Linked DNA regions of Xanthobacter dioxanivorans. The protein of the gene in region 2 interacts with the protein of the main gene of each other region in a pairwise test. Links are inferred from orthologs where the notes say so. Each region holds a gene or a part of one and is shown on either strand. Other genes may lie near its edges. The genes, in order: eno and rpe.

Region 1 (14,324 bases), 2.9 Mb from region 2 along the record:
GAAGCTCGCCCGCCTCACCCCGGACGAGGCCCGGCGCGGCGTCGTCGCCATGTCGGCGGGCAACCACGCCCAGGCGGTGGCCCACCACGGCACGCGGCTCGGCATCTCCACCGTCATCGTCATGCCGGAGACCACCCCCGAGGTGAAGGTGGCGGCCACGCGGGCCTTCGGCGCGCAGGTGGTGCTCTACGGCGAGACCGTCGCCGACGCCTTCGAGGAGGCCGAGCGCATCTCGCGCGCCCAGGGCCGCATCTTCGTGCACCCCTATGACGACGTGGACGTGATCGCCGGCCAGGGCTCGGTCGCCCTGGAGATGATCGAGGACGGCCCCGCCTTCGACGCCGTGCTGGTGCCCATCGGCGGCGGCGGGCTCATCTCCGGCATGGCGGTGGCCTTCGCCGGGCTGTCGCCGCAGACCGAGGTGGTGGGGGTGGAGACGCAGCTCTATCCCGCCATGTGGTCGGCCATGACCGGGCAGGCGCGCGCCTGCGGCGGGCCGACGCTGGCCGAGGGCATCGCCGTGCGCGACGTGGGCGTCATCACCTCGCAAATCGTGCGGCGGCTGGTGGCCAACGTGGTGCTGGTGGACGAGCCGGAGCTGGAGCGGGCGGTGAACGCCTTGCTCATGCACCAGAAGACCCTGGCGGAGGGCGCCGGCGCGGCGGGCCTTGCGGCCCTGCTCACCGAGCCCGAACGGTTTCGCGGCAAGACGGTGGGCCTCGTGGTCTCCGGGGGCAACATCGATCCGCGCATGCTGGCCGGCATCCTGCTGCGCGAGCTGGAGCGGGACGAGCGCATCGTCTCCTTCCGCCTCACCATCCTCGACCGGCCGGGCATGCTGGGACGCATCGCCACGCTGCTCGGCAAGCTCGGCGCCAACATCCTGGAGGTGCACCACCGCCGCACCTTCCTCGACGTGCCGGCCAAGGGCACGCGGCTCGACCTGACCGTGGAAACGCGCGACCATGCCCATGCGGAGATGATCCGCACGGCGCTGGAGGGCGAGGGCCTGCCGGTCCAGCGCCTCGGCGCCGGCGGCGCGGACTGGTGAGGCGCGGCGGCGCATCGGCTCTCCGGCGCACGCGCATCTTGAAGCCGCCGTCTTTCTCCACCACCTGAAGGTGTCGGAAGGAGCCTTGTCCATGAGCCACACCAGCGACACGCCCCGCGAGCCGCCCCGCATCGGCGTGTCCGACGCGCCGCGCCCCCACGCCTACGACCCGGTGACCCAGCCGGAATATTTCGAGGGCGTGCTTTCCCGCCGGCTGGTGGCCTTCTGCGTGGATGCGATGATGGTCATCGGCCCCATCGTCCTCCTCGCCGTGTTCATCTTCGTGTTCGGCCTCGTCACGCTGGGCCTCGGCTGGATGCTGTTCTGGCTGCTCAGCCCGGCGTTCGTGGTCTGGGCCGTCGCCTACAACGCCATCACCCTCGGCTCTCCCGCCTCGGCCACCCTCGGCATGCGACTCATGGAGCTGGAGATGCGCACCTGGTATGGCGCGCCCTGCTACTCGCTGCTCGGCGCGGTGCACGCGGTGGGCTTCTGGGTGTCCATCTCGGCCCTCACGCCGCTGGTGCTGCTGGTGCCCCTGTTCAACGACCGGCGCCGGCTGCTGCACGATTTCCTGCTCGGCACGGTGGTGGTGAACAACGATCAGCGGGCCGCCGCCCTGCGCCGCCGCGCCTGAATTTTCACATGCGTCCCACCTTCGCCTTTGACGAGCCCGCGACCTGCGGCGATGCTGTCCGTGTCTGAGGCCCGAGCGACGTGACCGAGCATCCGCGCGATACACCGCAATTCTATCTGACGGCCCCCTCCCCCTGCCCCTATCTGCCGGGGCGGGAGGAGCGGAAGGTGTTCACCCACCTCGTCGGCGACCGCGCGGCCGTGCTGAACGACGTGCTCACCCAGGGCGGCTTCCGGCGCAGCCAGTCCATCGCCTACCGGCCCGCCTGCGAAGGCTGCAAGGCCTGCGTCTCTGTGCGCATCTGCGTGGAGGATTTCAAGGAAAGCCGCGGCAACCGCCGTGTCTCGGCGGACAATGCCGACCTCATCGGCCTGCTGAAGCCGGCCACCCCCACCTCGGAGCAGTATTCCCTGTTCCGCTCCTATGTGAGCGCCCGCCACGGCAGCGGCGGCATGGCCGACATGAGCGTGCTCGACTACGCCATGATGGTGGAGGACACCCACGTCCACACCCGGCTGGTGGAATACCGCAAGCGCGGCCCGGACACCCGGATCATCCCCCGCGCCGCCGGCGACCTGATGGCGGTGGCCCTCACCGACGTCCTCTCGGACGGGCTGTCGATGGTCTATTCCTTCTACAATCCGGCGGCCACGGCGCGCTCGCTCGGCACCTTCCTCATCCTCGACCACGTGGCGCGGGCCCGCCAGATGGGGCTGCCCTACGTCTATCTGGGCTACTGGGTGCAGGGCTCGCGCAAGATGGACTACAAGCGGCGGTTCCTGCCGCAGGAGCGCCTGTCGCCCCAGGGCTGGGAGCGGGTGGACAAATAGCCCGGCCCGCGGGACAAGGCGGCGTCCGGATGGACCGCCTGTCGCGCGCCGGGGGCACCGCATGAGCTATGTGAGCAACGCGTTCAACATCTTCATCACGGTGTTCGCGGCCCTCTTTCCCATCGTCAATCCGCTCGGCGGCGCCCCGATCTTCCTCAATTTCGTGCGCAAATGCTCGCCCGACGTGCGCGAGCAGCTGGCGCGCAGCGTCGCCCTCTACGGCTTCCTGCTGCTGCTCGGGTCGCTGATCGTGGGGGCGCAGGTGCTGCTCTTTTTCGGCATCACCCTGCCGGTGCTGCGGGTGGCCGGCGGGGTGGTGGTGACCGCCGTGGGCTGGAACCTGCTGCACCGGGGCGACGAGCCGGCCAACCGCGCCGAAGGCGAGGAGCTCGACGACGTGCGCGCCCAGGGCGAGGCGTTCTATCCGCTCACCCTGCCGCTCACGGTGGGACCCGGCTCCATCGCCACCACCATCGCCCTCGCCGCCAGCCACAAGCCGACATGGCGGACCGACGCCATCATGTCGGCGGCGAGCCTCGCGGGTGCCGTCGCCGGCCTGCTCGCGGTGGCGCTCACCGTCTATTTCGCCTTCCGCAACGCCCCCGCCATCGAGCGGGTGCTCGGCAAGAACGGCACCAACGTGCTGGTGCGCCTGTTCGCCTTCATCCTGTTTGCCATCGGCGTCCAGATCATCTGGCTCGGCGTACGCGACCTCCTTGCCGAAGTGCCGCGCTGAAGTGCCCCCGGCCGGGGCCCGCGGGGGGAAACCCAGCCATACCTTTGCATGTATGCCGGCCCGGCGCGGGTCCTGATAGAACCGCTGCGGACCACCCTCGGGCCACAACAAGGAGCCTCCCATGTCGCAAGCCGCCAGTCCGGAAATCCGCCGCGTCGCCGTCATCGGCGCCGGCACCATCGGCGCGAGCTGGGCGGCCCTGTTCCTCTCCCGCGGCCTCGACGTGGTGGTGAGCGATCCCGCCCCGGGCGCGGCGGAGGCCACCCAGCGCCTCATCTCCGCCGCCTGGCCGATCCTCGCCGAGCTCGGCGTCGAAGGCGAGATCGACCCGACGCGCTGGCGCTTCGAGCCGGACCCGGTGGCAGCGGTGACGGGCGCCGACTTCGTGCAGGAAAACGCGCCGGAGCGCTACGAGATCAAGCAGAAGCTGTTTCCCGCCATGGATGCGGTGCTGCCACCCGAGGTGGTGATCGCCTCCTCGTCCTCGGGCCTGCTGGCGAGCCGGATCTCGGAAGGCTGCCGGCACCCCGAGCGCTGCATCATCGGCCATCCGTTCAACCCGCCCCACCTCATCCCCCTGGTGGAGGTGGTGGGCGGCGAGAAGGGAAGCCGCGCCGCCATCGACACCGCCATGGCCTTCTACCGGGCCATGGGCAAGCACCCCATCGAGATCCACAAGGAAGTGAAGGGCCACGTGGCCAACCGCCTCCAGGCGGCCCTGTGGCGCGAGGCCATCCACCTGGTGGCCGAGGGCGTGGTCTCGGTGGCGGACGTGGATGCGGCCGTCTCCGAGGGGCCGGGCCTGCGCTGGGCGCTGATGGGCTCGCACATGACCTTCCACCTCGGCGGCGGCGAGGGTGGGCTCGGCCATTTCCTGCATCACCTGCTGCCGGCCATCGAGACCTGGTGGGCCGACCTCGGCACGCCGGAGATGACCGAGGCGCTCCAGCGCGCCCTGGTGGACGGCGTGAAGGCGGAGGCCGCCGGCCGCTCCATCGCCGAGCTGGCGCAGCGGCGCGACACGCTGCTGACCCAGATCGTGGCCCTGAAGCACGCGGCGGATGTGGCGGCGGAAAAGCGCGAGCTCAGCGACCGCCTCGACGAGGCGCTGGAGGAGAGCTTCCCGGCCAGCGACCCGGTGGCGGTGAGCCGGGAGGCGTGACGATACCCGCCCGATGTCCGCCATCTCGCGCGGTGCGCGGGCGTTTCCGCCCGGAGGGGGAGACGGGGCGAAGGCAGTGGGGATGTTCAAGCCGCCATCGTGCCCCGGCGTGTCCGGGGCATCCACGCCTGCGATACGTCCGCCCCCTCCCGACCGGCGCTGACGCCCGGGGGCGTCTGCACCGGAACCCTGCCCTGCCGGCCGCACCGGTTTCGGGCCCGGGTGGATCCCCCGGACGAGCCGGGGGATGACGGTCGGGAAAAAGAGGACGGGCGCGAAAGCCGACCACGGGCACAGCAGCGGCAGCACCTGTCCACGCCGTGCCTCCTCACCCGATGGCGGGCGGGGCGTCGAGCCTCAGGCCAGCGCCTTGAGCGCGGCCTTGCCGGCGTAGCGGGCCGCCCCGCCCAGCTCCTGCTCGATGCGCAGCAGCTGGTTGTACTTGGAGGTGCGGTCGGAACGGGCGAGCGAGCCGGTCTTGATCTGCCCGCAATTGGTGGCCACCGCGAGGTCGGCGATGGTGGAATCCTCCGTCTCGCCCGAGCGGTGGGACATGACGGCGCGATAGCCCGCCTTGTGGGCCATTTCCACCGCGTCCAGCGTCTCGGTGAGGGAGCCGATCTGGTTCACCTTCACCAGGATGGCGTTGCCCACGCCCTCGCGGATGCCGCGGGAGAGGCGCTCCACATTGGTGACGAACAGGTCGTCGCCCACCAGCTGGCACTTGCCACCGATGGTGTCGGTGAGCAGCTTCCAGCCGACCCAGTCGTCCTCGGCCATGCCGTCCTCGATGGTGACGATGGGATAGCGGGCCACCAGCTCGGCCAGATACGCCACCTGCGACTCGATATCGCGCGAGGTGCCCTCGCCCTCATACTGATAGACGCCGTTCTTGAAGAACTCGGTCGAGGCGCAGTCGAGGCCGATGAACACGTCGTGGCCCGGCTTGAAGCCGGCCTTGTCGATGGCGCCCATGACGAAGTCCAGGGCCGCCTCGGCGGAGGCGAGGTTGGGGGCGAAACCGCCCTCGTCGCCCACATTGGTGTTGTGGCCGGCGCTCTTCAGCCCGCTCTTCAGGGTGTGGAAGATCTCCGCGCCCCAGCGCAGCCCTTCGGCGAAGGAGGAGGCGCCGGCGGGCAGGATCATGAATTCCTGGAAGTCGATGGGATTGTCCGCGTGGGCGCCGCCGTTGACGATGTTCATCATCGGCACCGGCAGCACGCGGGCATTGACGCCGCCCACATAGCGGTAGAGGGGCAGGCCCTTGGCCTGCGCCGCCGCCTTGGCGACCGCCAGCGACACGCCGAGGATGGCATTGGCGCCGAGGCGGGCCTTGTTCGGCGTGCCGTCGAGGGCGAGGAGGCTGGCGTCGATGTGCGCCTGCTCCTCGGCCTCGAAGCCGCCGATGGCCTCGAAGATCTCGCCGTTGACCGCGTCCACCGCCTTGGACACGCCCTTGCCCAGGTAGCGGCCCTTGTCGCCGTCGCGCAGCTCCACGGCCTCGTGGGCGCCCGTGGACGCGCCCGAAGGCACGGCGGCCCGGCCGAGGGAGCCGTCTTCCAGCACCACGTCCACCTCGACGGTGGGATTGCCGCGGCTGTCCAGGATCTCGCGTCCGATGATGTCCACGATGGCGGTCATGAAGGCTCCTTGCGTGCTTCGTCGCCCGTGGCGGGGGGCTGAGAAGGACACGCATTGCCCCTGCCCCGGCCCGCTCCCGGGAACCGGAAGGCGCTCGCCCCCCCGGCGCGCCGCTTCTAGCGCGATCCCAGCCCCATGCGAAGGCCCCTGTGCGCGCCGTTGCCGCAAAACGGCCGGACGGCGGTTGAACATTGCCCCCTCCGCCGCTATGCCCGCCGCTCCCGGCCCGAAGGATTGCGCATGACCGATCGCCCGCTCCAGCTCGGCGAAAAGACCGCCTGGCCCACGTCCCCCGAGGAGGCGGTGCTCGACCGGGTGCCCAACCCGCATCCGGACGCGGACTATGTGGCGCGCTTCACCTGCCCGGAATTCACCTCCCTGTGCCCGGTGACCGGCCAGCCGGACTTCGCCCATCTGGTGATCGACTACGTGCCGGATCGCTTCTTGGTGGAATCCAAGTCGCTGAAGCTGTATCTCGCCGGCTTCCGCAACCATGGCGCGTTCCACGAGGATTGCACCATCGCCATCGCCAAGCGCCTGGTATCGCTCCTGGAACCGCGCTTCCTGCGGATGGCCGGCTACTGGTACCCGCGCGGCGGCATCCCAATCGACGTGTTCTGGCAGACCGGCAGGCTGCCCGAGGGCACATGGCTGCCCGACACCGGGGTTGCGCCCTATCGCGGTCGCGGGTGAAGGTGGGACCATCGGCGCCAGGGGCGGCGCAAGGGCAAGCAAGCGAGGGCACGCTCATGGCGAAGCTCATTGTCACCAACGGCGATTCGGCGGTGGAACGGCTGCGCGCGGCCGGCATCTTCGGTCACCTCCTTCCCTGGCAGGACATGCTGCACGACGGGCCGGTGCCGCCCGGTACCATCCTTGAGGAGGTGTCGGACGTGCGCGCCGACTTCCTCTCGGACGCCCTCGGCCTGCCGTTCGACGAGGTGAGGGCGGATTTCGCCCACCGCGACGCGCAGATCGAGGTGCACTCCGCCTACGCGCAGGTGGAGCTGTGGTTCGAGCACGACCTTTACGACCAGCTCCAGCTGATCCAGCTGCTCGACTATTTCGCCCACGAGGAGGAGCGCATGGGCCTCTTCCTGGTGCAGGCCTCGCACTATCTGGGCGTCATGGCGCCCGACGAGATGCGTGCCCTGGAAGCCCACCGCGCGCCGGTCACCCATGTGCAGCTGGAAATCGCCCGCGAAGCGTGGGAGGCATTCACCGCGCCCACGCCTCGTCCGCTCGCCGACTTCCTCGCTCGCGCACACGAGATGCGTGGCCGCGGGCCCCTGCCCCACCTGCTGCCGGCCCTCGCCCGGCTCATCGCCGAGCTGCCGGCGCCCAGGAGCGGGCTGTCGCTCACCGAGGAACGCATCCTTCGGCGGCTCGCGGACGGGCCGGCCAAGGTGGCGCACGTCTATGCGGCGGTGCATTCCATGGACGAGGCGCAGTTCCTCGCCGACTTGCCGTTCTTCCTGCGGCTCGACGGGCTCGCCTTCGCCCACGAGCCGCTCATCGCCGGCCTGCCCTTCCGCTCCAGCGATGCGGGGTCCATGCGCTTTGCCCCCGGCGACGACAGCGCGGCGGCCGGCTCCTATCGGGCCTATGCCGCCGCCGAGATCAGGCTCACCCCCGCCGGCGCGGCGGCGCTCAAGGGCGGCTTCGACCATGCCAGCGCCAACGCGGTGGAGCGCAGCGTCGGCGGCACCCGCGTCTGCCCCGGCGCCATGTGGCGCTACGACCGGACCCGCCGCGCGCTGGTCGCCCCGAACTGACGCCGCCGGCCTCAGCCCGCACGCATGGCGGCGTCGGGGTCGAGGCGCGCGGCGTCCGCGGCCACGAGGTCCAGGTGGGCGGCGAACAACGCCACCACCTTCTGCCGCGACAGGCCGCGGGTGATGAAGACGAGGCGGGTGCGCCGGTCGGCGCCGCCTGCCGTCGCCGGCCAGGCGGAAAGCTCCTCCGGCGGGGCGGCGAGGTGCTGCACATGGTGCACCACCACCGGCCCGGCGCAGCCTTCCACGTTCACCAGCCCCTTGACCCGCAGCAGGTCCTCCCCGCGGGTAGCCGCCAGCGCATCCATGATCCGGGTGAACAGGGCCCAGTGGAACGGCGCGTCGAAGGTGAGGACGAACGACACATAGGGCGCGCCGGCCGGGAGCGCCGGCTGCGGCGTGCAGGCAAAGCCCGTGCGCTCATGCCCCGGCGCGCCGAAAAGGAAAGCGGGCGCCTCGCGCACGTCGGCCGCATCGGCGATCGCCGCCTGCGGATTGAGCGCGCCGACGAGGGCACGCGTCGCCGCCGCACTTGCGGGCGGGAGAAGGTCGGCCTTGGTGAGGACGATGCGGTCCGCCAGCGCCACCTGCTCGCTCCAGATGGGCGCATGGGCCTGGGTGCGGGACGCGAGGACGCTGTCGACGACGGTAACGAGGCCCTCCAGGGCATAGGCGCTGGTCACCGTGCGGTCGGTGGCGAAGTTCTGCAGCACCGGGGCCGGCTCGCTCACGCCGGAGGTCTCCACCACCACCCGGTCGAAAGGCGGCACCGCGCCGCGCTCGCGGTCGGCGTAGAGCGCCCGCAGCGCCCGGTTCAGGTCGCTGCGGGCGGCGCAGCAGATGCAGCCGTTGCCGATGAGGGTCACGTCCTGCGAGGCGGTGCGCAGCAGCACGTCGTCGATGCCGGTCTCGGCGAACTCGTTGACGATCACCGCCGTGCGCGCCGCCGCGGGATGGGCCAGCGCGGCGCGGATGAGGGTGGTCTTGCCGGCGCCGAGGAAGCCTGTGACCACCGTCACCGGAATGCGCCCCGCCCCCGGCCGGCCGAGCCGCCGGCCGAACGGGCCGCCGCCGAAGAGCGTGGCGGGTGCAAGCGGGCTCAGAAGTCCATCTCCAGCACGTAGAGGCCGCCCACGTGGCGGTCGACCGTGTAGACGATGCCGCGCTCGTCCACGAACACGTCATTGAGCTGGATCGCGCCGGTGGGCGCAAGGCGCGGCGCCGGCGGCACGAAGTGGCCGATCTCCGTGGGCTGGTAGGGGTTGGAGATGTCGTAGGCGCGCAGCCCGCCATTGAAGAAGGTGCCGATGATCACCTGGTCCGAGAACCAGGAGGTCGGCAGCGGCACGTTCTCGTGCAGGTTGTGGGCGCCGATGCGCCCGCCCCGGTGGGCGTAGACGTCCAGCGCCGGCGGCGGGCAGGTGGCGATGGGGATGGGGTTGGTCTCCTCCCGCACGTCGAGGATCCAGATGAGCTTGGGCCAGTCCTTGCCGTCGTCCACCACGGATTCATCGCTCACCACCATGAGCCCGCGGTCGAACAGCGGCAGCGCGGTGTGGGTGAAGCCCACGTAGGGGGGGAATTGTCCCACCGCGCCACCTGCTTGGGCGCCGACTTGTCGGAGATGTCGAGGATGATCATGCCGGCATCGAGATAGCCGAGATAGCAGCGGTCCGGCCGCTGCGGGTAGACGTTGGTGTTGTGGGCGCGGAAGCCGAAGTCGTTCTCCGGCTTGTGGCGCACCGGGGGCGGGGCGGCGTCGCCCTCCCGCGTGCCGGGCAGCCACCAGCGCCCTGCCTCCACCGGCTTCGACGGATTGCGCACGTCGATGATGCGATAGCACTGGTCGTCCAGCGGGTTGCGCGGGATGAAGTCGGGCGCGCCGGCGGCCATGTGGACGAACTCGCCGTCGCAGAACCACAGCTGGTGCACCCCGCGCGAGTGGGGGCCGGAGGCATCGAGGAAGGCGATGGAGCGCGGGTTCTCCGGCACTGACACGTCGAACAGCTCCAGCCCCGCCGGCTGCTGGCCGGCCTTCTGGGTCTGGTAGGCCACCGCCATGATGTCGCCGGTGACCTCCAGCGAGTTCGAGCGCATGTGCGACTGGGGCAGCTCGGTCTGCACCACGATCCGCGGGTTCCTGGGATCGGTCACGTCCATGCCGGTGAAGTTCTTCGGCGCGCTTTCGTGGGCGAGCCAGAGGATACGCCGGCCGTCCCTGGCGATCTGGATCGACATGCCCTCGCCGAGGCCGCCGAAGCCGCCGAGCTCATGCTGGGCGAGCAGGCGGAAATTGCGCGTGGAGCCCTGCTCGCCGGCGGGCGGTTGCTTGGTCATCAGCATGATGCGTCCTTAAGGTTCGGCGGCGGCGGGACGCGCGGAGCTCCGTCTGGCGAGCCGTCCGCGGGCCGCGTGATCCGTCCCTATTTTCTCTCAGGACTTCGATGTTCGATCAAGTGCATTCTGATCCAACAAATCGATCTATCGACGATTTTGCGATTTGTGTTCATAATGACCGGCATACGCAGCGCATTTGCGGCCAGCCGCACACTTGTTGGAATTTCAGATGCCGAATTCAAAGACCAAGCCCGCCTCGCGCGCCACTTCCGCCGCAGCCGGCGCTGCGAAGGCAGCCGCGCTGAAGCCCAACGCGGCCAAGGCCGGACGGGCCTCCGCCGCCCCGGTGCGGCGCCGCGCCACCCGAACCGGAGCGGGGGCGGACCCGCATGACGGCAAGCCCGCGGCGGTGGTGCTCGACATGGAGACCGCCGCCGGGGAGGGCGATCCCAAGACCCTGGGCGAGGGCATCTACGCCCGCCTGCGCTCGGACCTCATCGCCGGTCGCATCACGCCGGGCACCCGCCTGCCCTTCCGCCAGCTGAGCGCCCGCTACGAGGTGGGCATCGGCCCGCTGCGCGAGGCGCTGGTGCGCCTCGCCTCCGAGCGGCTGGTGGACTTCGAGGGCCAGCGCGGCTTCATGGCGGCGCCCCTGTCCCTCAAGGACCTCAACGATCTGTGCCAGCTGCGCATCCAGCTGAGCTGCCAGGCGCTGCGCGATTCCATCGCCCGCGGCGGCGAGGATTGGGAGGACGAGATCCTCGTCGCCCTGCACCGCCTCGTGCGCAGCCCCCTGCCCTCCTCCTCCGACGACAATGCGGCAATCGACGAATGGGAGCGGCGTCACGACCGCTTCCACACCAGCCTCATCGCCGCCTGCGAGTCCCGTTGGCTGCTGCATTTCTGCGCCACCCTGTCGGACCAGTGCCAGCGCTACCGCCGCTTCATCGTGCTCAGCATGGCCCAGTCCTATTCCCTGTTCGACGAGGTGCGCAGCCAGCACCAGGCCATGGCCGAGGCGGTGCTGGCGCGGCGGGCCGACGAGGCCGAGGTGCTGCTGATGGCGCACTATCGCGACAGCCTCGCGCGGGTGATGGAACAGATGGAGAGCTTCGTGCGCAGGAAGCGCGCCTGAAGCCGGAGCCGGCTGCGGCGCGGCCGCGCAAGGCCCATCGCGTGAGTGCGCCGAAATTTGGTTGACACCCGTTTGTTCGAACATCAGGATATTGATCGAACGCTCAATAAATGTTGCAGCATCGTTCCGCCGAACGGGCCTGATACCCCAAGGGGAGCCGGACAACGCCACCGGCGCCCTGGTCGCCGGACCGGCACAAGCTCACCACCGAACGACTGCCGCCTCGAGCGGCGGCGAAAATAAAACGAGATGGGAGGATGGAATGAACATGCATCGCAGGCGATGGATTCGCCGCGCACTCGCCGTCGCCGCCATGGTCTCGACAAGCTTCGCGCTGGGGGGCCTCGCCACCCCCGCGGCGGCCGATCCGATCAAGATCCGCATCGGCTGGTCGACCATGCCCGGGCACATGATCCCGGTGCTCTATTCGAACCCCAGCGTGCTCAAGCACTACGGCAAGAGCTATGTGGTGGAACCGATCCTGTTCCGCGGCTCGACCCCGCAGATCACCGCCATGGCGGCCGGCGAGATCGACATGGCGGCCTTCGCCGGCACCGCCCTCGCCTTCGCGGTGAACAATGCCGGGCTCGATGTGAAGGTGGTGGCCGACATCATCCAGGACGGGGTCGGCGACTACCATTCCGACACCTTCCTCGTGCGCGCCGACAGCGGCATCAACAAGCCGGAGGACCTGAAGGGCAAGCGCATCGGCACCAACGCCATCGGCTCCGCCTCCGACACCGGCATGCGCGTACTGCTGCTCAACAAGGGCCTCGTCGACAAGCGCGACTACACCTCCATCGAGGTGGCCTTCCCCAACATCCCGGCCATGATCGAGGAGGGCAAGATCGACATGGGCATGGTGGTGCAGCCCATGTCCGACAAGCTGGTGAAGTCGGGCAAGTTCAAGGTGCTCTACACCATCAAGGACTCCGTCGGCCCGTCCGAGCTCGTCTTCCTCACCGCCCGCAATGACTTCCTGCAAAAGAACAAGCAGGCGGTGATGGACTTCTTCGAGGACCACGTCCGCGCCATGCGCTGGTTCATGGATCCGAAAAACAAGACCGAGGCGAGCGCGCTGATCGGCAAGTTCATGAAGCAGCCGCCGGAAAACTTCGACTACATGTTCACCACGGCCGATTATTATCGCGACCCTTTCCTCATCCCCAACATCCCGAACCTGCAGAGCATGGTGGACGCGTCCGTGAAGGCCGGCGCCTTGCCCGCTCCCTTCCAGGTGGCGCCGAAGCACGTGGACCTGAGCTTCGTCGAGGAAGCCAAGCGCCGCATCCAGGCGAGCGAGGGCAAGACACAATGAGCGCCCAACGCCTCGACGCCCGAACGGGCACCGATCCGAACGCCGTGGGGATCGAGATCCGCGATGTCAGCCATCATTATGGCGGCCGCAACGGCCAGGGCGGCGTCACCGCCCTCGACCACATCACCCTCGACATCCGGCCGAACGAGTTCCACGCGTTGCTCGGCCCGTCCGGCTGCGGCAAGAGCACCCTGCTCTATCTCATCGGCGGCTTCATTCCGGTGCAGTCCGGGGTGATCGAGACCGCGCGCGGGCCGGTGACCGGCCCCAATCCCGAGCGCGGCATCGTGTTCCAGAACTTCGCCCTGTTTCCCTGGAAGACGGTGCTTCAGAACACCCTCTACGGCCTGGAGAAACTGGGGCTTCCGAAGAAGGAGCGCGAGGAGAAGGCGCGCCACTTCATCGATCTCGTCCACCTGTCCGGGTTCGAGAACGCCTTCCCCTCCCAGCTCTCCGGCGGCATGCAGCAGCGCGCCGCCATCGCCCGCACGCTGGCGGTGGACCCCGAGATCCTGCTCATGGACGAGCCGTTCGGGGCGCTGGACGCGCAGACGCGGCGCGTCATGCAGGAGGAGCTCCGCTCCATCTGGCAGCGCACCCGCAAGACCGTGGTGTTCGTCACCCACGACGTGCAGGAGGCCGTGTTCCTCGCCGACCGCATCTCCATCATGAGCGCACGGCCGGGCCGCATACAGCACGTCATCGACGTGGGCTTCAACCGCGAGCCCGGCGAGGACGTGGTGAAGAGGCCGGAATTCGTCGAGATGGGCGAGCACATCTGGGGCCTCGTGCGCGACCAGGCCATCGCCGCAACGCGGAGCGCCCACTGATGGGAAGCCTCGCCAACACCGCGGTGCGCTATGCCCCGCTCCTCATCGTGCTGGTGATGTGGGAGATCATCGCCACCGCCGGCCCCCTCTCCAACCAGCTGTTGCCGGACGTGATGTCGGTGCTGGCGGCGCTGTGGGACCTGATCCTCGACGGCGAGATCATCCGCCATGGCCTGCGCTCCCTCACCCGCGCCGCGGCGGGCTTCGGCCTGGCGGTGCTGGTGGGCTCGGCGGCGGGGCTGCTCATGGCCTCGTTCCGGCCGGTGCGCCTGCTGGTGAACCCGGTGGTGCAGATCTTCTACCCCATGCCCAAGTCGGCCCTGATCCCGGTGATGATGATCTGGTTCGGGCTCGGCGACATGTCGAAGATCGTGCTGATATTCATCGGCTGCCTGCTGCCGGTGATCGTGAGCTCGTACAACGGCGCGCGCGGGGTCAACCCGTTCTTCCTGTGGTCGGCACGCTCGCTCGGGGCATCGCCGGCGGCGACGCTGCTCCAGATCACCCTGCCGGCGGCCATGCCGGAGCTGCTCAGCGGCATCCGCACGGCCCTCGCCTTCGCCTTCATCCTGATGGTCTCGTCCGAATTCGTCATCGCCAAGGACGGGTTCGGCTACCTGATCAGCCAGCTCGGCGACGGCGGCGCCTACGCCTCCATGTTCGCCGTCATCCTCGTGGTGGCGGCCTTCGGTTTCACCGCGGACCGGCTCTACGGAAGCTTCGTGCGGTACCAGCTGCGCTGGAGGGAGCCATGAACCGATCGGCCACCCCCACCGTCTCAGCGACACCCATGGAGCGCCCCGGCTCCCGCCCCGCCACCGCGCCCGGCCCCGGCGCGCCGCTCCTGGGGGCGTGGCGCGGCATCGGGCGCC
Region 2 (14,330 bases):
CGCCGACCCGCAGCTTCCGCATGGCCGCTCCTACTTGTTGAGGCCGGTGGGCGCGGCGGCGGTGGCCGCCGGCGCCGGCCCCTCGGCCGGCGCGCCGTGGATCAGCCTGTCGACGCTCGCCGGCGCGCCGGTGGCGACCCGCCCCGTCTCCACGAAATCCACCACGTCCTGCGCGAACGCCACCGGCTCGTCGGTGTGGATGAAATGGGCGGTGCCGGGATAGATCTTGAGCTGCACGTCCCGTCCGGCCGCATTCATACGCCGCATGAACGGCAGGATGAGCTGGCGGGAGAGGTCGTTCAAACCGTTGAAGGCCGTTCCGGGGATGAACGGCTCCTTGTCGCCGAAGGCGAGGAAGATCGGGATCTTGATGTCGGTGAGCCTTTTGTAGAGGCTCTGCGGATCCTTCTCCTGCAATTCAGAGACCATGGCGTAGATGTCGAAGATGAAGACGTCCACCCATTGCTGGAACTCGCGCGGATCCCCCTTGATCATGCCGATGCGCTGGGCGGTGTGGAGGCGGGCATACTCGCTGTCGCGCACGAAGTAGCCCGAGCGCTGGGGCGTGACCGCGCCGGTCACCGGATCGCGACGGCGGAAATGGAAGAAGTCGTCCACCTGCTGGGCGGTGAGGCTCTTCTCCCGCTCACGCAGGCCGGTCTGGTCCCAGGTGGCCTTCCACTTGTCGAAGTCATGGGCGAAGGCCGGATCGAACAGGTCCAGCTTCTTGCCCGGCGCCACCGTGACCTCGCGCGGATATTCCTCCAGGCCGGCGGGGGCTTCGAGGATCAGCCTGGTCACCGCCTCGGGCCAGGTGAGGGCATAGCCGAGCACGATCTGCCCACCCATGGAATGGCCGAGATAGGCGGCTTTTTGCACCTTGAGCTGGTTGACCACCACCTCGTGCACCACCTCACGCATCTCCTGCATGGTGCGGGCGGGGCTCTTGTCGAGATTGCCGGGGCCGGACATGCCGTAATGCGGCAGGTCCACCGCGATCACCCGCAGGCCCCGCTCCAGCGCGATGCGCATGATGTTGCCGTAGTGCCCGCCGAACGCGCCCTTGCCATGGATGATCACCAGCACGTCGGGGTCCTTCGCCGTGCCGGCATATTCGTCCATGTAGCCGATGTCCCAGGCGATGCCACGGGAGTCCTTCGCCGTCGTCTTCTTCACCGGGAAGGGATAGGTGACGAAGCTGTTCCAGAACGACTTGTCCGGCGTGATGTCGGCGGCGACGGACGGCGTGCGGTAGCTCTTCGCCGTCAGTTCCTGGTTCCGGGTGAGCCGCGAGACGTCGCCGAGGAAGGCGGCGACGGTGGGATCGAACTCCCGGTTCTTCAGGATGGAGAAGACGCCGTAATGGGCGACGGGGCTCGTCTCATGGACGAAGTCCGCGCCCGGCACCCGCTCCACCGTCCGCTTGGCGCGGTCGAAGGTGAGCCACTGGTCGTTCTCGATGTGCATGACCAGCGTGCGCGCCCTGATGCGCTTCAGCTCGTCATTGATGTTGTACTGCTCGCCGGCGCGGTTGCGCCACAGGAGGTCCACCGCATCGAACAACAGCGCGCGCTTGTTGACCGACGCGCCCGCCTGCGGGGTGGGCGGGTTCCAGTAGAAGATGTCGGGCTGGACCTTGGCCCAGTCCTGCTGCGAGCGGAAATCGAAGTCGAAACCGGTGAGCAGCAGCACCGACCAGCCGAAGGCCACCCCCTGATTGGGGTGCTTGTCCTTGGGCAGGGCGTAGTAATTGCCCCCGGTCGCCCGCCACTGGGGATCGGATTCGATGGCGGCCGACATGAGCTGGAACGTCCAGTTGCCCACCGGGTCGCCGCCATCCGACTGGCTGGTGCCGCCCACGGGCATGAGGCCGTTCATGAAATCGGGATGCATGACGCCCCAGACATAGGTCTGCGTCGCACCCATGGACGCGCCGGTGACGAGGGCGAGCCGGGCGACCTTCAGGTGGTCCCGCAGCATGCGGTAATTGGCCTGCACCATGTCCTGGTAGCTATATTGCGGGAACTTCTGCCCGAGCCCGTCCGAGGGCTTGCTGGTGCCCCACAGGCCGAGGGCGTCGAGGATCACCACATAATATTGGTTGGTGTCGATGGCCTTGCCCGGGCCGATCACCGCACCGCCGGAGAGCGGGGTGCCCTCCACCCACTGGGCGTACATGTCGGTGGCGTCACCGGAATAGAAGGCGTTGACGATCACCGCATTGGTGATTTCCCCGGCCGCGTTCCGCACTGGGGTGCCGAGCGCGATGTAGGCGGTCTTCAGCGGGCCGGCGCCCAGCGATTCGAGCGTGGTTCCGCCCTCCCCGCCTTGGGCCCACTTGTCGGGCGCGGACAGCTCATAGGTGCCGCCGATGCGGAAATTGGGCACCTCATAGAAGCGCTTCAGCTGGCACAGGCGTTCCTGCGAGCAGGCGCCGGTGATCTTCAGCGGCTGCATCGGAACGGGGGCCGGGGGCAGGGTCTGGGCTTGCGCGGCGGAGAGAGGGAGCAGCAAGGCAAGCCCGAGCACGAAGGCACGCATCATTCTTGTTTCCTCCCGGCGGGTTGGTTCGCCGCCGGTGAGAACAGCACGCGGATGCCACGGACGGAAGGGGGATGCGGCCCCGGCTCGATCCCCGTGGGCGCGGGCGATCCGCAAGCCCACGCCCGCCGATACCGCGTCGGCGCTGGCCGCGGCCCCGGCTGAAAAGCGCGGCATCCCCCCGCGGGCCCGGCACATGCCGATGCGGACATGGCGGTGCGGACATGGCGGCGCCTTAACCGCTTCGCAACGCGGTGTCCGCCAAGGTGCCGGCCATGGCGCGCGGCTCCTATTGGCTCCTCATCGCTCCGCTGCTGCTTGCGGGGCTCCTTTCCGGCTGTCGTTTCGGCTTCGAAACGCGGGACCCCTGGCGTGCCGAGGAGGAGGAGAAGTGCCTTTCGGCCAAGGGCGTGGTGCCCTCGCCGTTCGTGGAACCGCTTCCCGCCATCGACGGGCCGGGCATGTGCGGCATGGAGCATCCGTTCCGGGTCAGCGCCCTGGCCCAGGGCAACGTGGTGGTGGAGCCGGCGGCCAAGCTCGCCTGTCCGGTGATCTATGAAACCGAGCGCTGGATGCAGGAGGTGGTGCAGCCGGCGGCCATGGCCTGGCTCGGCGAGCCCATCGTCGCCATCAGCCAGATGTCGTCCTATTCCTGCCGCGGCATGAACGGCAATCCGAACGCCAAGATCTCCGAGCACGCCTTCGGCAACGCCCTCGACGTGGGCGCCTTCCGCACCGCGGACGGCCGCTGGATCACCGTCAAGACCGGCTGGAAGGGCCCGCCCAACGATCGCGGCTTCCTGCTGCAGGTGCAGGCGGGCGCCTGCGAGCGCTTCACCACCGTGCTGGCGCCCGGCTCCAACGTGTTCCACTACGACCACATCCACGTGGACCTGATGCGGCACGAGAAGGGCCGCACCATCTGCAAGCCCGCGCCCCGGCCCATGCCCGCGCCGTTCGCCCCGCCCATGGTGGAGAAGGCCCCGCCCATGGCGGTGTCCCTGCCCGAGCCGGCGCCGGAGCCGGCCGCGGCGCCGCCCCCGCAGGCGCCCCCGTCCTTCCTGTCCACCCTCTTCGCCCCGCGGCCGGCGCCGGCCCAGGCCCAGCCGACCCAGGCCCAGCCGCCCCTGCCGGAAGCCGAGCCGCCGTCGTCCGCCGCCCTGCCAAGGCCGGCGGCGCCCATCATCGCCTCGCCGGCGCCGCCTCCGCCGCCGTCGAGCCGCGCGCCGGCCCCGACCCCAGCCGGCCACCAGCCGCCGCCGCAGGGCCTTCCGCCCGGCTGGCAGGTGGGCCCCCAGGGCGTGCCCATGTCCTATGGGCCGGCCGGAAACATCGAGACCGGTTCGGTGAAGCGCAAATACTACTCGGCGCCCATGCCGCAGCCGTCCACCATCCCCCTGCCATCCGCCAAGCCCGGTGAGGACTGACGGCGCCCCCCGCCGGCGCTTCGCCGGGCTCGACGGCTGCCGCGGCGGCTGGATCCTGGCGCAATGGGACGGCGCCGGGCAGTTGCATCTCGCGCGCCTCCCCTCGGTCGCCGGCCTGTTCGAGGGCCCGGATGCGCCGGACATCGCCGCCATCGACATGCCCATCGGGCTGCCGGACCGGGTCGGCCCCCGCGGGCGGGCCCCCGAACGGCTGGTGCGGCCACTGCTCGGGCTCCGGCAATCCTCGGTCTTTTCCGTGCCGGCGCGGGCCGCGGTGATGGCGGGCCTCGGCGACGGACCCGAGCCGCAGCGCTACCGCGCCGCCTGCGCCGCCGCCCGCGCCACGTCCGATCCGCCGCGGGCGGTGGCCAAGCAGTGCTTCCACCTCTTCCCCAAGATCGGCGAGGTCGACGCCCTCCTGCGCCGCCGGCCGGATTTGTCCGGACGGCTGCTGGAATGTCACCCCGAGGTCGCCTTCTGGGCGATGAATGGCCAGCAGCCGCTCGACCTGCCGAAGAAGGTGAAGAACCGCCCCTTCCCGCCCGGCCTCGACCTGCGCCGCCGGCTGCTGGGCGCATGGGGCGTGCCGCTGGATCTGCTTGACGAGCAGAACGCCCGTGCGCTCGGCGCAGGGCTGGACGACCTGATCGATGCCTGCGCCTGCGTCGTGACGGCGAAAAGAGTGGCTTGCGGCAAGGCCTTGTGCTTTCCCGACCCGGCGGAACGCGATGCCTTCGGCCTGCCGATCGCCATCGTCGCCTGATCAGGTTTTTCTCTTAAGTCGAATTTCAGCCCGACACGCCCTCTGGCTATGCGCGGGGGATGTGCCCAAGAAACGGACGGCCCATCATGCCTCACGCGCGTATTCGACTGTCTTCCCTGTGCGACAAGATCGTCTCCGCGGAAGAAGCGGCCGGGCACATCCAGAACGGCATGATCGTCGGCATGAGCGGCTTTACCCGCGCCGGCGAGGCGAAGGCGGTGCCGCTCGCCCTCGCCGCCCGGGCCAAGAAGGCGCACGAGGCCGGCGAAGAGCTGAAGATCACCCTGATCACCGGCGCCTCGCTGGGCAACGACCTCGACAAGCAGATGGCCGAGGCGCACCTCCTGTCGCGCCGCATCCCGTTCCAGTCCGACCCCGCCTTGCGCAAGGCCATCAATGCGGGGGAGGTCATGTTCGTGGACCAGCACCTCAGCGAGACGGTGGAGCACCTGCGCACCAACCAGCTCGGACCGGTGGACGTGGCGGTCATCGAGGCGGTGGGCATCACCGCCCAGGGCGGCATCATCCCCACCACTTCGGTGGGCAATTCGGCCACCTTCGCCATCCTCGCCAAAAAGGTGATCGTCGAGATCAACCTCACCCAGCCGGCGGAGCTGGAGGGGCTGCACGACATCTACATCCCCACCCGCCGGCCGTTCCGCGAGCCCATTCCGGTGGTGGCGCCGGAGAGCCGGGCGGGGCTGCCCTTCATCCCGATCCCGCCGGAGAAGATCACCGCCATCGTGGTGACGGAGAAGCTGGATTCCGCCTCCACCGTCCTGCCGCCGGACGCGGAGACGGCGGCCATCGCCTCCCACCTCATGGAGTTCCTGAAGCACGAGGTGAAGATCGGCCGGCTGACCAACCGCCTCCAGCCGCTCCAGGCCGGCATCGGCACCATCGCCAACGCGGTCATGCACGGCTTCATCGACAGCCCGTTCGGCGATCTCACCATGTATTCGGAGGTGCTGCAGGATTCCACCTTCGACCTGTTCGACGCCGGCAAGCTCAATTTCGCCTCCGGCTCGTCCATCACCCTGTCACAGGCGAAATACCACGACGTGATGCCGCGCATCGGCGACTACAAATCCAGGCTGATCCTGCGGCCGCAGGAGATCTCCAACCATCCCGAGATCATCCGCCGGCTCGGCATCATCGGCATCAACACGGCGCTGGAATTCGACATCTACGGCAACGTCAATTCAACCCATGTGGGCGGCACCCACATGATGAACGGCATCGGCGGCTCGGGCGACTTCGCGCGCAATGCGTACCTGTCGGTCTTCGTCACCAAGTCCATCGCCAAGGGGGGCGCCATCTCCTCGGTGGTGCCCATGGTGAGCCATGTGGACCATACCGAGCATGACGTGGACATCCTGGTGACCGAGGTGGGCCTCGCCGACCTGCGCGAGCTCGCCCCCCGTGAGCGGGCGCGGGTGATCATCGCCAACTGCGTCCACCCGCTCTACCGCGATGCGCTGGAGGATTATTTCGATCGGGCGAGCGCGCGCGGCGGCCACACGCCGCATCTCATCGAGGAGGCGCTCTCCTGGCATGTCCGTGCGCGGGAGACCGGCTCGATGCGGGCCGAGGCGGAACTGAAGAGCGCCTGAACGCGGCTGTCACCGAGCGGATGCGCCGGCAGGCTCACGCCGCCGCGGCGGCCCCGGTGGCGGCCGCGATCTCGCGCTTCATGGCGGCGATGGTCGCGGCATAGTCCCTGGCACCGAAAATGGCGCTGCCGGCGACGAACGTGTCCGCCCCCGCCGCCGCGATGGCGCCGATATTGTCCACCTTCACCCCCCCGTCCACCTCCAGGCGGATGTCGCGGCCAGAGGCCTCGATGCGGGTGCGGATGGCCTTGAGCTTGTCGAGGGCGCCGGGAATGAAGGCCTGCCCGCCGAAACCGGGGTTCACCGACATGACCAGCACCAGGTCCAGGTGCTCCAGCGTGTAGTCGAGCACCGAGAGCGGCGTCGCCGGGTTGAGCACCAGGCCCGCCTTCACCCCCTTGGAGCGGATGAGCTGGAGCGAGCGGTCCACGTGCTCGCTCGCCTCCGGATGGAAGGAGATGAGATCGGCGCCGGCGCCCGAGAAGGCCTCGATCATCCCGTCCACCGGCTTCACCATCAGGTGCACGTCCACGAAGGCCTGGGTGACCTTGCGCAGGGACTGGAGCACCAGCGGGCCGATGGTGAGGTTGGGGACGTAATGGTTGTCCATCACGTCGAAATGGATCCACTCGGCCCCGCCCGAAAGCACCGCCTCCACCTCGGCGCCGAGCCGGGTGAAATCGGCCGACAGGATCGACGGGGCGATGATGGGATGGGCGCGGGCCATGGGGATCTCCTCAACGTCTGGATGGGACGGGGCGGTGTCTTGCCCCGGCCGACTGGAGCGTCAGCGGAAGGAGAGCCGGGGCCCAGCGCAAGCGTGCGCCGCAGGCGGCTCCCTTCATGACCGTCGCAGAAAGAGCCTGCTGCGCAGGACCTTTCCCTGGCCCCCGGATCGGCGCTCCAGCAGCGCTGTCGCTGGTCCGGGGAAGAAGGCGGCCGAGCCGCCTCGCGCACTTCTATACGTCACGGCGCCGCGTTGGCACCAGCGGACGTCCTCAATGCACCACCTGCTTGAGCTCCCCGCTCGCATAGCGCTTCGCCATGTCGTCCAGCTCGATGGGGCGGATCTTCTCGGCCTTGCCGGCGGAGCCGAAGGCCTCGAAGCGATTGATGCACACTTTCTTGGCCTCTTCCATGGCGGCGGTGAGGAACTTGCGCGGGTCGAACTCCGACCGGTTCTTCGCCCCCACCCGGCGGAAGGCGGCGGTCATGGCGAGGCGGATGTCGGTATCGATGTTCACCTTGCGCACGCCATAGCGGATGCCTTCCTGGATCTCCTCCACCGGCACGCCGTAGGTCTCCTTGATGTCGCCCCCATAGGTGCGGATCTCCTCCAGCAGCTCCTGCGGCACCGAGGAGGAGCCGTGCATCACCAGGTGGGTGGTGGGGATGCGCTGGTGGATGGCCTTGATGCGGTCGATGGCGAGGATGTCGCCGGTGGGCTTGCGGGTGAACTTGTAGGCGCCGTGCGAGGTGCCGATGGCGATGGCCAGCGCGTCGCACTGGGTCGCCTTCACGAACTCAGCCGCCTCGTCCGGATCGGTGAGCAGCTTGTCGTGGTCGAGGGCCCCTTCGGCGCCGTGGCCGTCCTCGGCCTCCCCCTTGCCGGTCTCCAGCGAGCCGAGGCAGCCGAGCTCGCCTTCCACCGAGACGCCCACCGCGTGCGCCAGCTCCACCACCCTGGCGGTGACGGCGGTGTTGTAATCATAGTCGGCCGGCGTCTTGCCGTCCTCCTTCAGGGAGCCGTCCATCATCACCGAGGAAAAGCCGGACTTGATGGCGCCCATGCACACGGCGGGCGAGGCGCCGTGGTCCTGGTGCATCACCACCGGGATTTCCGGATAGGCCTCCACCGCCGCGGCGATGAGGTGGCGCAGGAACGGCTCGCCGGCATATTTGCGCGCGCCGGCCGACCCCTGGAGGATCACCGGCGAGGACGTGGCGCGGGCCGCGTCCATGATCGCCTTCACCTGCTCCATGTTGTTCACGTTGAAGGCCGGCAGGCCGTAGGAAAGCTCCGCCGCGTGGTCGAGCAGCTGGCGCATGGAAACGAGGGCCATCGTCCTCTCCTTGTGGGTCAAATCCTGATGTCTGTGTTCCCCGGCCCGGCGACGGCGGAGCCGGAGCGCCGGGCCGGGGCCCAGCGCAAAGCGTCTGCGCTGCAGTCATGACCGGCGGCGGAAACCGCGGATGCCGCCTTCGGCGTACCTTTGCGCTGGATCCCGGCTCTCCTTCCACGTCGCTTGCGCTCCGTTTCAGTCGGCCGGGATGCAAACCTTCACCCCACCGCCCGGCGCACCGCCTCCGCCACCTTCTCGGCGGTGAAGCCGAACAGGGGCCACAGGTCCTTCTCGGGAGCGGATTCGCCGAAACGGTCGATGCCGATGACGGTGATGCCGTCGCCCCGCGTGCCGCACAGGCCGCGCCAGCCGCGGGTCACGCCGGCCTCCACCGCCACCACCGGGACGCCCTTCGGGAACAGCGCCGCCCGCTCGGTCTCGGTCAGCGCCTCGAACCGCTCGCGGCAAGGCATGGAGACGATGCGGGTGGGAATGCCGGCGAGGTCCAGCGCCTCGGCGGCGGCCACCGCCAGCTTCACCTCGGACCCCGTGGCGACGAGCACCGCGCGCGCCATCCCCTCGCTCTCCCGCAGCACGTAGGCCCCGTCTTCTGTGGCCTCCACCTGCGCCGGCGTGCGCGGCCAGCAGGGCAGGTTCTGACGGGAGAGGATGAGCGCGCTCGGCCCGTCGGCGCGGGTCAGCGCGGCGTGCCAGGCGGTCAGCGTCTCCACCGTGTCGCACGGCCGCCAGACATGGAGGTTCGGGATCAGGCGCAGGCTCTCCACATGCTCCACCGGCTGGTGGGTGGGGCCGTCCTCGCCGAGGCCGATGGAATCGTGGGTGAGGATGTAGATGACGCGCTGGCCCATCAGCGCGCTCATGCGCATGGCGTTGCGGGCATAGTCCGAGAACACCAGGAAGGTGGCGACGAAGGGGACGAACCCGCCGTGCAAGGCGATGCCGTTGGCGATCGCCGACATGCCGAACTCGCGCACGCCATAGAAAATCTGGTTGCCCGCCGGATCGCGCGTGATCGGCACGGCGCCGGGGAAGGTGGTGAGGTTGGAATGGGCGAGGTCCGCCGAGCCGCCGAGAAACTCGGGGACGGCGGGGGCCAGCGCCGCGAGAGCCTGCTGGCTGGCCTTGCGGGTGGCGACCGTCTCCGCCTTTTCCAGCGTGGCCTTCAGCGCCGCCTTGTAGGTATCGGCGAAGGCGGGGGAAAGATCACCGGCGAGGCGGCGGCGGAACTCGGCCGCCTCCTTCGGATAGGCGCGCGCATAGGCGGCCATGCGGGCCTCCCACGCGTCCTGGCGCGCCGCGCCGGCCTTGCGCGCGTCCCATTGCGCCTGGATCTCGGCCGGCACTTCGAACGGCGCGTGGTCCCAGCCCATGGCGGCGCGGGTGCGGGCGATCTCGTCGGCGCCGAGCGGTGCACCGTGGGTGTCCTGGTGGCCCTGCTTGGTGGGCGCGCCGCGGCCGATGACGGTCTTGCAGCAGATCAGCGAGGGCTTGCCCGTCTGGGCCAGCGCCGCCTCGGTGGCGGCGCGCAGCGCGGCGGGGTCGTGGCCGTCCACGTCGCGCACCACGTGCCAGCCATAGGCCTCGAAGCGGGCCGGCGTGTCGTCCGGGAACCACTCCTCCACCCTGCCGTCGATGGAGATGCCGTTGTCGTCGTAGAAGGCCACCAGCTTGCCGAGGCCGAGGCGGCCAGCCAGCGAGCAGGCCTCGTGGCTCACCCCCTCCATCAGGCAGCCGTCGCCGAGGAAGACGAAGGTGCGGTGATCGACGATTGCCAGCCCCGGCCGGTTGAACTGGGCGGCCAGCGTCTTCTCCGCGATGGCCATGCCCACCGCATTGGCGAGGCCCTGGCCCAGCGGGCCGGTGGTGGTCTCCACGCCCGGGGTCATCCCGTATTCGGGATGGCCGGGGGTGCGCGAATGCAGCTGGCGGAAGCGCTTCAGCTCGGCCACCGGCAGGTCGTAGCCGGTGAGGTGCAGCAGCGCGTAGACCAGCATGGAGCCGTGCCCGTTGGAGAGCACGAAGCGGTCGCGGTCGGGCCAGGCGGGATCGGCCGGATTGTGCCGCAGCACCTCGCGCCACAGCACCGCGGCGATTTCCGCCATGCCCATGGGCGCGCCCGGATGGCCGGATCTGGCCTGCTCGACGCCATCCATGGCGAGGGCCCGGAGCGCCGCCGTCACCGGCCAGGCGAGCGAACCCGGCGACCGGTCGAAAGCGGGGGCGGCGTCGACGGGACTGGCGGCGGCGGTCATCGCGTGCGCGGTCATGGCACTTCTCCCTTCTCGGCAGAGTTTCCGCCCGGTCGGGGCGGCTCTCGCCATCGGTTCATTCCCGGTCGTCCTGCCCGCCCCGGGGCCCCCGCAGGCACAGGCGGGGGGAGGGCGGCAGCCACGCGTCCGAAGGGCCCGGGCTGAGGCGCCCAAGGACGTGCCGCCCTCCCCCCTTGCCCCTCCCCCGGCGCGGGGGAGGGAACCTCTTGTGCCCGCCGCAACGGGAGACCTCGTGCCTCAGCCGGCGCGGCGCTTCCTGTCCATCAGCTTCATGATGAGCGGCGTCAGCAGGAGCTGCATGGCGAGGTCCTGCTTGTTGCCCGGGATGACGATGGAATTCGCCCGCGACATGAAGCTGTTGTGGATCATCGACAGCAGGTAGGGAAAATCGATGCCGTGCGGGTCGCGGAAGCGGATCACCACCATCGACTCGTCCGGCGTCGGGATCCAGCGGGCGGCGAACGGGTTGGAGGTGTCCACCGTCGGCACGCGCTGGAAGTTGATGTCGGTCTCGGTGAATTGCGGGCAGATGTAGCGCACGTAATCGGGCATGCGCCGCAGGATCGTGTCGGTCACGTCTTCCGTGGAATAGCCGCGGGTGGACTTGTCGCGATGGATCTTCTGGATCCATTCGAGGTTGATCACCGGCACCACGCCGATCTTCAGGTCGGCATAGCGGGCGAGGTTGAGGTCGTCCGCCACCACCGCGCCGTGCAGGCCCTCGTAGAAGAGCAGGTCGGTGCCGCCTTCCACGTCTTCCCAGCCGGTGAAGCGGCCGGGCTCGGTGCCGTAGCACTTGGCCTCGTCGGCATCATGGACATAGTGGCGGAAGCGGCCGGAACCGGTCGAGCCATAGTCCTTGAACAGGCTTTCCAGCTCGCCCAGGAGGTTGGTGTCCGGCGAGAAATGGCTGAAATGGCGGTTGCCCTTGGCGCCCTCGGCGGCCATCAGCTCGCGCATCTCGTAGCGGTCGTAGCGGTGGAAGGCGTCGCCCTCCACATAGGCGGCCTTCACCCCCTCGCGGCGGAAGATCTGGTCGAAGGTGCGCTTCACGGACGTGGTCCCGGCCCCCGACGACCCGGTGACGACGATGATGGGATGCTTGATGGACATAGGCGTTGGCCTTCGGTCGGGGTCAGATGAACAGGCCGCGCCGCGCGAACAGCGGCGAGCGCTCGCCGTGGCCGGCGGGCTCGAGGTGATAGCGGGCGACCCGCGCCACCTCGTCGCGCGAGCCGAAGACGAACGGCACGCGCTGATGCAGGCTGGTGGCGCAGAGGTCGAGGATGGCCCCCCGCCCGTCGATGGCCGTGCCCTGGGCCTGCTCCATCAGGAAGGCCACCGGAAAGCCTCGTAGAGCAGGCGCAGGCGGCCGTGGGTGTAGCCCTTCCGCCCGTCGCCGGGATAAAGATAGATGCCGCCGCGCTGGAAGATGCGGTGCGCGTCGGCCACCATGGAGGCCACCCAGCGCATGTTGAAGTCGCGCTCGCGCGGGCCCTTCCGGCCGGCGAGGCAGTCATCCACATAGGCGCGGACGGGGTCGTCCCAGTGGTGGTAGTTCGACATGTTGATGGCGAACTCGGCCGCCCCTTCCTTCACCTTCACGTCGGCATTCACGAGGCGGAACGTGTCGGTGCGATCGAGGGCGAAATGCCAGGTGCCGGCACCCACGGTGAGCATCAGCGCCGTGTGCGGACCATAGACCACGTAGCCGGCGGCGAGCATGTCGCGCCCGTTCTGCAGGAAGGCGGCCACCTCGCCCGCGGCCGATCCGTCCCGGCGCGGGAAGACGGCGAAGATGGTGCCCACCGAGATGCAGGTGTCGATGTTGGACGAGCCGTCCAGCGGATCGATGGCCACCAGCAGCGGCGCGTCCGCGTCGAGCAGCACCGGCGCGTCGTTCTCCTCCGAGGCCACAGCGGCCACCGGGGCCTGCCTCAGGGCGTCGATGACCATGTCGTTGGAGATGATGTCGAGCGCCTTCTGCCCCTCCCCGGCCTCGCCCGACGACAGCGTGCGGGCGAAATCGCCGGCGAGCGGACCCTCGGCGATGCGCCGGGCGAGCTGGGTCGCGCCGACGGCAAGAGCCGCGAGGGTCGTGGCGACATCGCGGCGGCGCGCGTCCTCCCCCGCCCATTCCTCGAGGGCGCAGGCAAGTGTGATTCCCGGTGCGGCGCGATGATCGGCGGTGGGCATGGCGGTCGTCTCCCTGAGGGTCTTCTCCGCGCGACCCGTTCGGCGGGTCGTCATCGGCGTTTTTGGTCCCGCCGCCTCTACGCGTTGCGGGGCTTGTAGTCGGGGGCGTCGATGCCCCCGGAGAACACACGGCTGGCGCGCACGTCGCCTTCGGTGATGGTCGAAAGCGCGGCGCGGTCGGCAAGGCCCCCTTGCTCGAACAGGCGCAGCGACAGGCGCAGGCGCATGCGGTCGAGGGCGTTGCGGATGGACCGCGCATTGGCGAAATTGGGCTGCGCGCGGCGCTTGGTGACATATTCCTCCAGCGCCACCTCGGCCTCGGGACTGAAGGTGTAATCCGCCGCCTGCGCCATGGTCCTGGCGATCTGCACCAGCTCGGCGTCCTCGTAGTCGGGGAAGTCGATGTGGTGAGCGATGCGCGAGCGGAAGCCGGGATTGCTCTCGAAGAAGCGGTCCATGCGGTCCTTGTAGCCGGCCAGGATCACGACGAGATCGTCCCGCTGGTTCTCCATCACCTGGAGCAGGATCTCGATGGCTTCCTGTCCGTAATCCCGCTCGTTCTCGGGCCGGTACAGATAATAAGCCTCGTCTATGAAAAGGACCCCGCCCATGGCCTTCTTGAGAATCTCTTTGGTCTTCGGTGCCGTGTGGCCGATATACTGCCCCACCAGGTCATCCCGCGTCACCGAGACAAGATGACCCCGGCGCACATATCCCAGCCGGTGGAGGATCTGCGCCATCTTGAGGGCGACGGTGGTCTTGCCGGTGCCGGGATTGCCGGTGAACGCCATATGCAGGGTCGGCGCGCCGGAGGTCAGGCCCAGGCTCTCGCGGGCGCGGCCGATGACCAGGTGCGCGGCGATCTCGCGGATGCGGCGCTTGACCGGCTTCAGGCCGATGAGGTCGGCCTCCAGCTCGGCCAGGAATTCAGGGACTTCGCTCTCGGTGAAGAGAGCGCCGAGGTCGAGTCCGCCCGCTGCTGCCTTTGCCGGCAACGCGGCGGACGGTGCGGAAAAGGCGACATCGAGCATGACTCGAACCTCGGCGTTAAGTGGCGCGGTGGGAACGTCCGCGCTGGTGAAGCTTGGGCAAGGGGGCCGGTCAGCCGGCGGCGTACTGCCGGTGCTGGAGGGCGTAGCGCTGGGTGCGGCCGGGGCCTTCGGTGCGCTCCAGGCGGAAGCCGTCCTCGACGGCCGGTCGCTGGACGATGAAGGACAGGCGTACGGTCTCCCAGCCGCGGGTGGAATCGAAGGCGTTCACCCGCACATAGAGCCCGGGATTGGCGCTCCGGCAGGCTTCGACCTCGCCGTAGACGCCGGCGGAGTCGCGCAGGTCGAACATGGGCGGGCCCCACATTTCCCAGTAGGTGTTCCGGGGGTGCGGGTCGTCCGTGTATTCCACCGAGACCGCCCAGCCCTGATCCAACGCATACTGGA

Evidence for each region.
Region 1: the proteins of rpe (region 2) and eno interact in binary tests that used the Escherichia coli proteins (3 or more experiments, as listed by UniProt). The link is inferred for Xanthobacter dioxanivorans from one-to-one orthologs.

Annotation. Positions count from the first base shown.
Region 1 is NZ_CP063362.1:4,326,669-4,340,992, reverse strand. The notes cover bases 3,916-6,903. They hold eno (phosphopyruvate hydratase), read right to left. Parts: upstream 6,058-6,903; coding sequence 4,774-6,057; downstream 3,916-4,773. Other genes in these bases: EZH22_RS20180 (hypothetical protein), read left to right, coding at 6,807-6,903; queF (preQ(1) synthase), read left to right, coding at 6,298-6,750; EZH22_RS20195 (3-hydroxyacyl-CoA dehydrogenase NAD-binding domain-containing protein), read left to right, coding at 3,916-4,416. Also shown: EZH22_RS20215 (threonine ammonia-lyase), read left to right, coding at 1-1,051; EZH22_RS20210 (RDD family protein), read left to right, coding at 1,143-1,688; EZH22_RS20205 (arginyltransferase), read left to right, coding at 1,769-2,518; EZH22_RS20200 (MarC family protein), read left to right, coding at 2,580-3,254; more of EZH22_RS20195, read left to right, coding at 3,376-3,915; more of EZH22_RS20180, read left to right, coding at 6,904-7,832; EZH22_RS20175 (CobW family GTP-binding protein), read right to left, coding at 7,844-8,851; EZH22_RS31935 (LVIVD repeat-containing protein), read right to left, coding at 8,932-9,423; EZH22_RS31930 (LVIVD repeat-containing protein), read right to left, coding at 9,348-10,169; EZH22_RS20165 (GntR family transcriptional regulator), read left to right, coding at 10,399-11,304; EZH22_RS20160 (ABC transporter substrate-binding protein), read left to right, coding at 11,567-12,622; EZH22_RS20155 (ABC transporter ATP-binding protein), read left to right, coding at 12,619-13,452; EZH22_RS20150 (ABC transporter permease), read left to right, coding at 13,452-14,207; EZH22_RS20145 (ABC transporter permease), read left to right, coding at 14,204-14,324. UniProt on the Escherichia coli protein: Catalyzes the reversible conversion of 2-phosphoglycerate (2-PG) into phosphoenolpyruvate (PEP). It is essential for the degradation of carbohydrates via glycolysis.
Region 2 is NZ_CP063362.1:1,462,617-1,476,946, forward strand. What follows is about bases 5,226-8,219. They hold rpe (ribulose-phosphate 3-epimerase), read right to left. Parts: upstream 7,072-8,219; coding sequence 6,379-7,071; downstream 5,226-6,378. Other genes in these bases: EZH22_RS07010 (acetyl-CoA hydrolase/transferase family protein), read left to right, coding at 5,226-6,344; fba (class II fructose-bisphosphate aldolase), read right to left, coding at 7,343-8,219. In the rest of the region: EZH22_RS06990 (alpha/beta fold hydrolase), read right to left, coding at 1-22; EZH22_RS06995 (alpha/beta hydrolase), read right to left, coding at 31-2,544; EZH22_RS31645 (extensin-like domain-containing protein), read left to right, coding at 2,817-3,968; EZH22_RS07005 (DUF429 domain-containing protein), read left to right, coding at 3,958-4,731; more of EZH22_RS07010, read left to right, coding at 4,818-5,225; more of fba, read right to left, coding at 8,220-8,407; tkt (transketolase), read right to left, coding at 8,626-10,695; EZH22_RS07030 (phosphoribulokinase), read right to left, coding at 10,936-11,811; CbbX protein, read right to left, coding at 12,972-13,925; EZH22_RS07045 (ribulose bisphosphate carboxylase small subunit), read right to left, coding at 13,996-14,330. UniProt on the Escherichia coli protein: Catalyzes the reversible epimerization of D-ribulose 5-phosphate to D-xylulose 5-phosphate.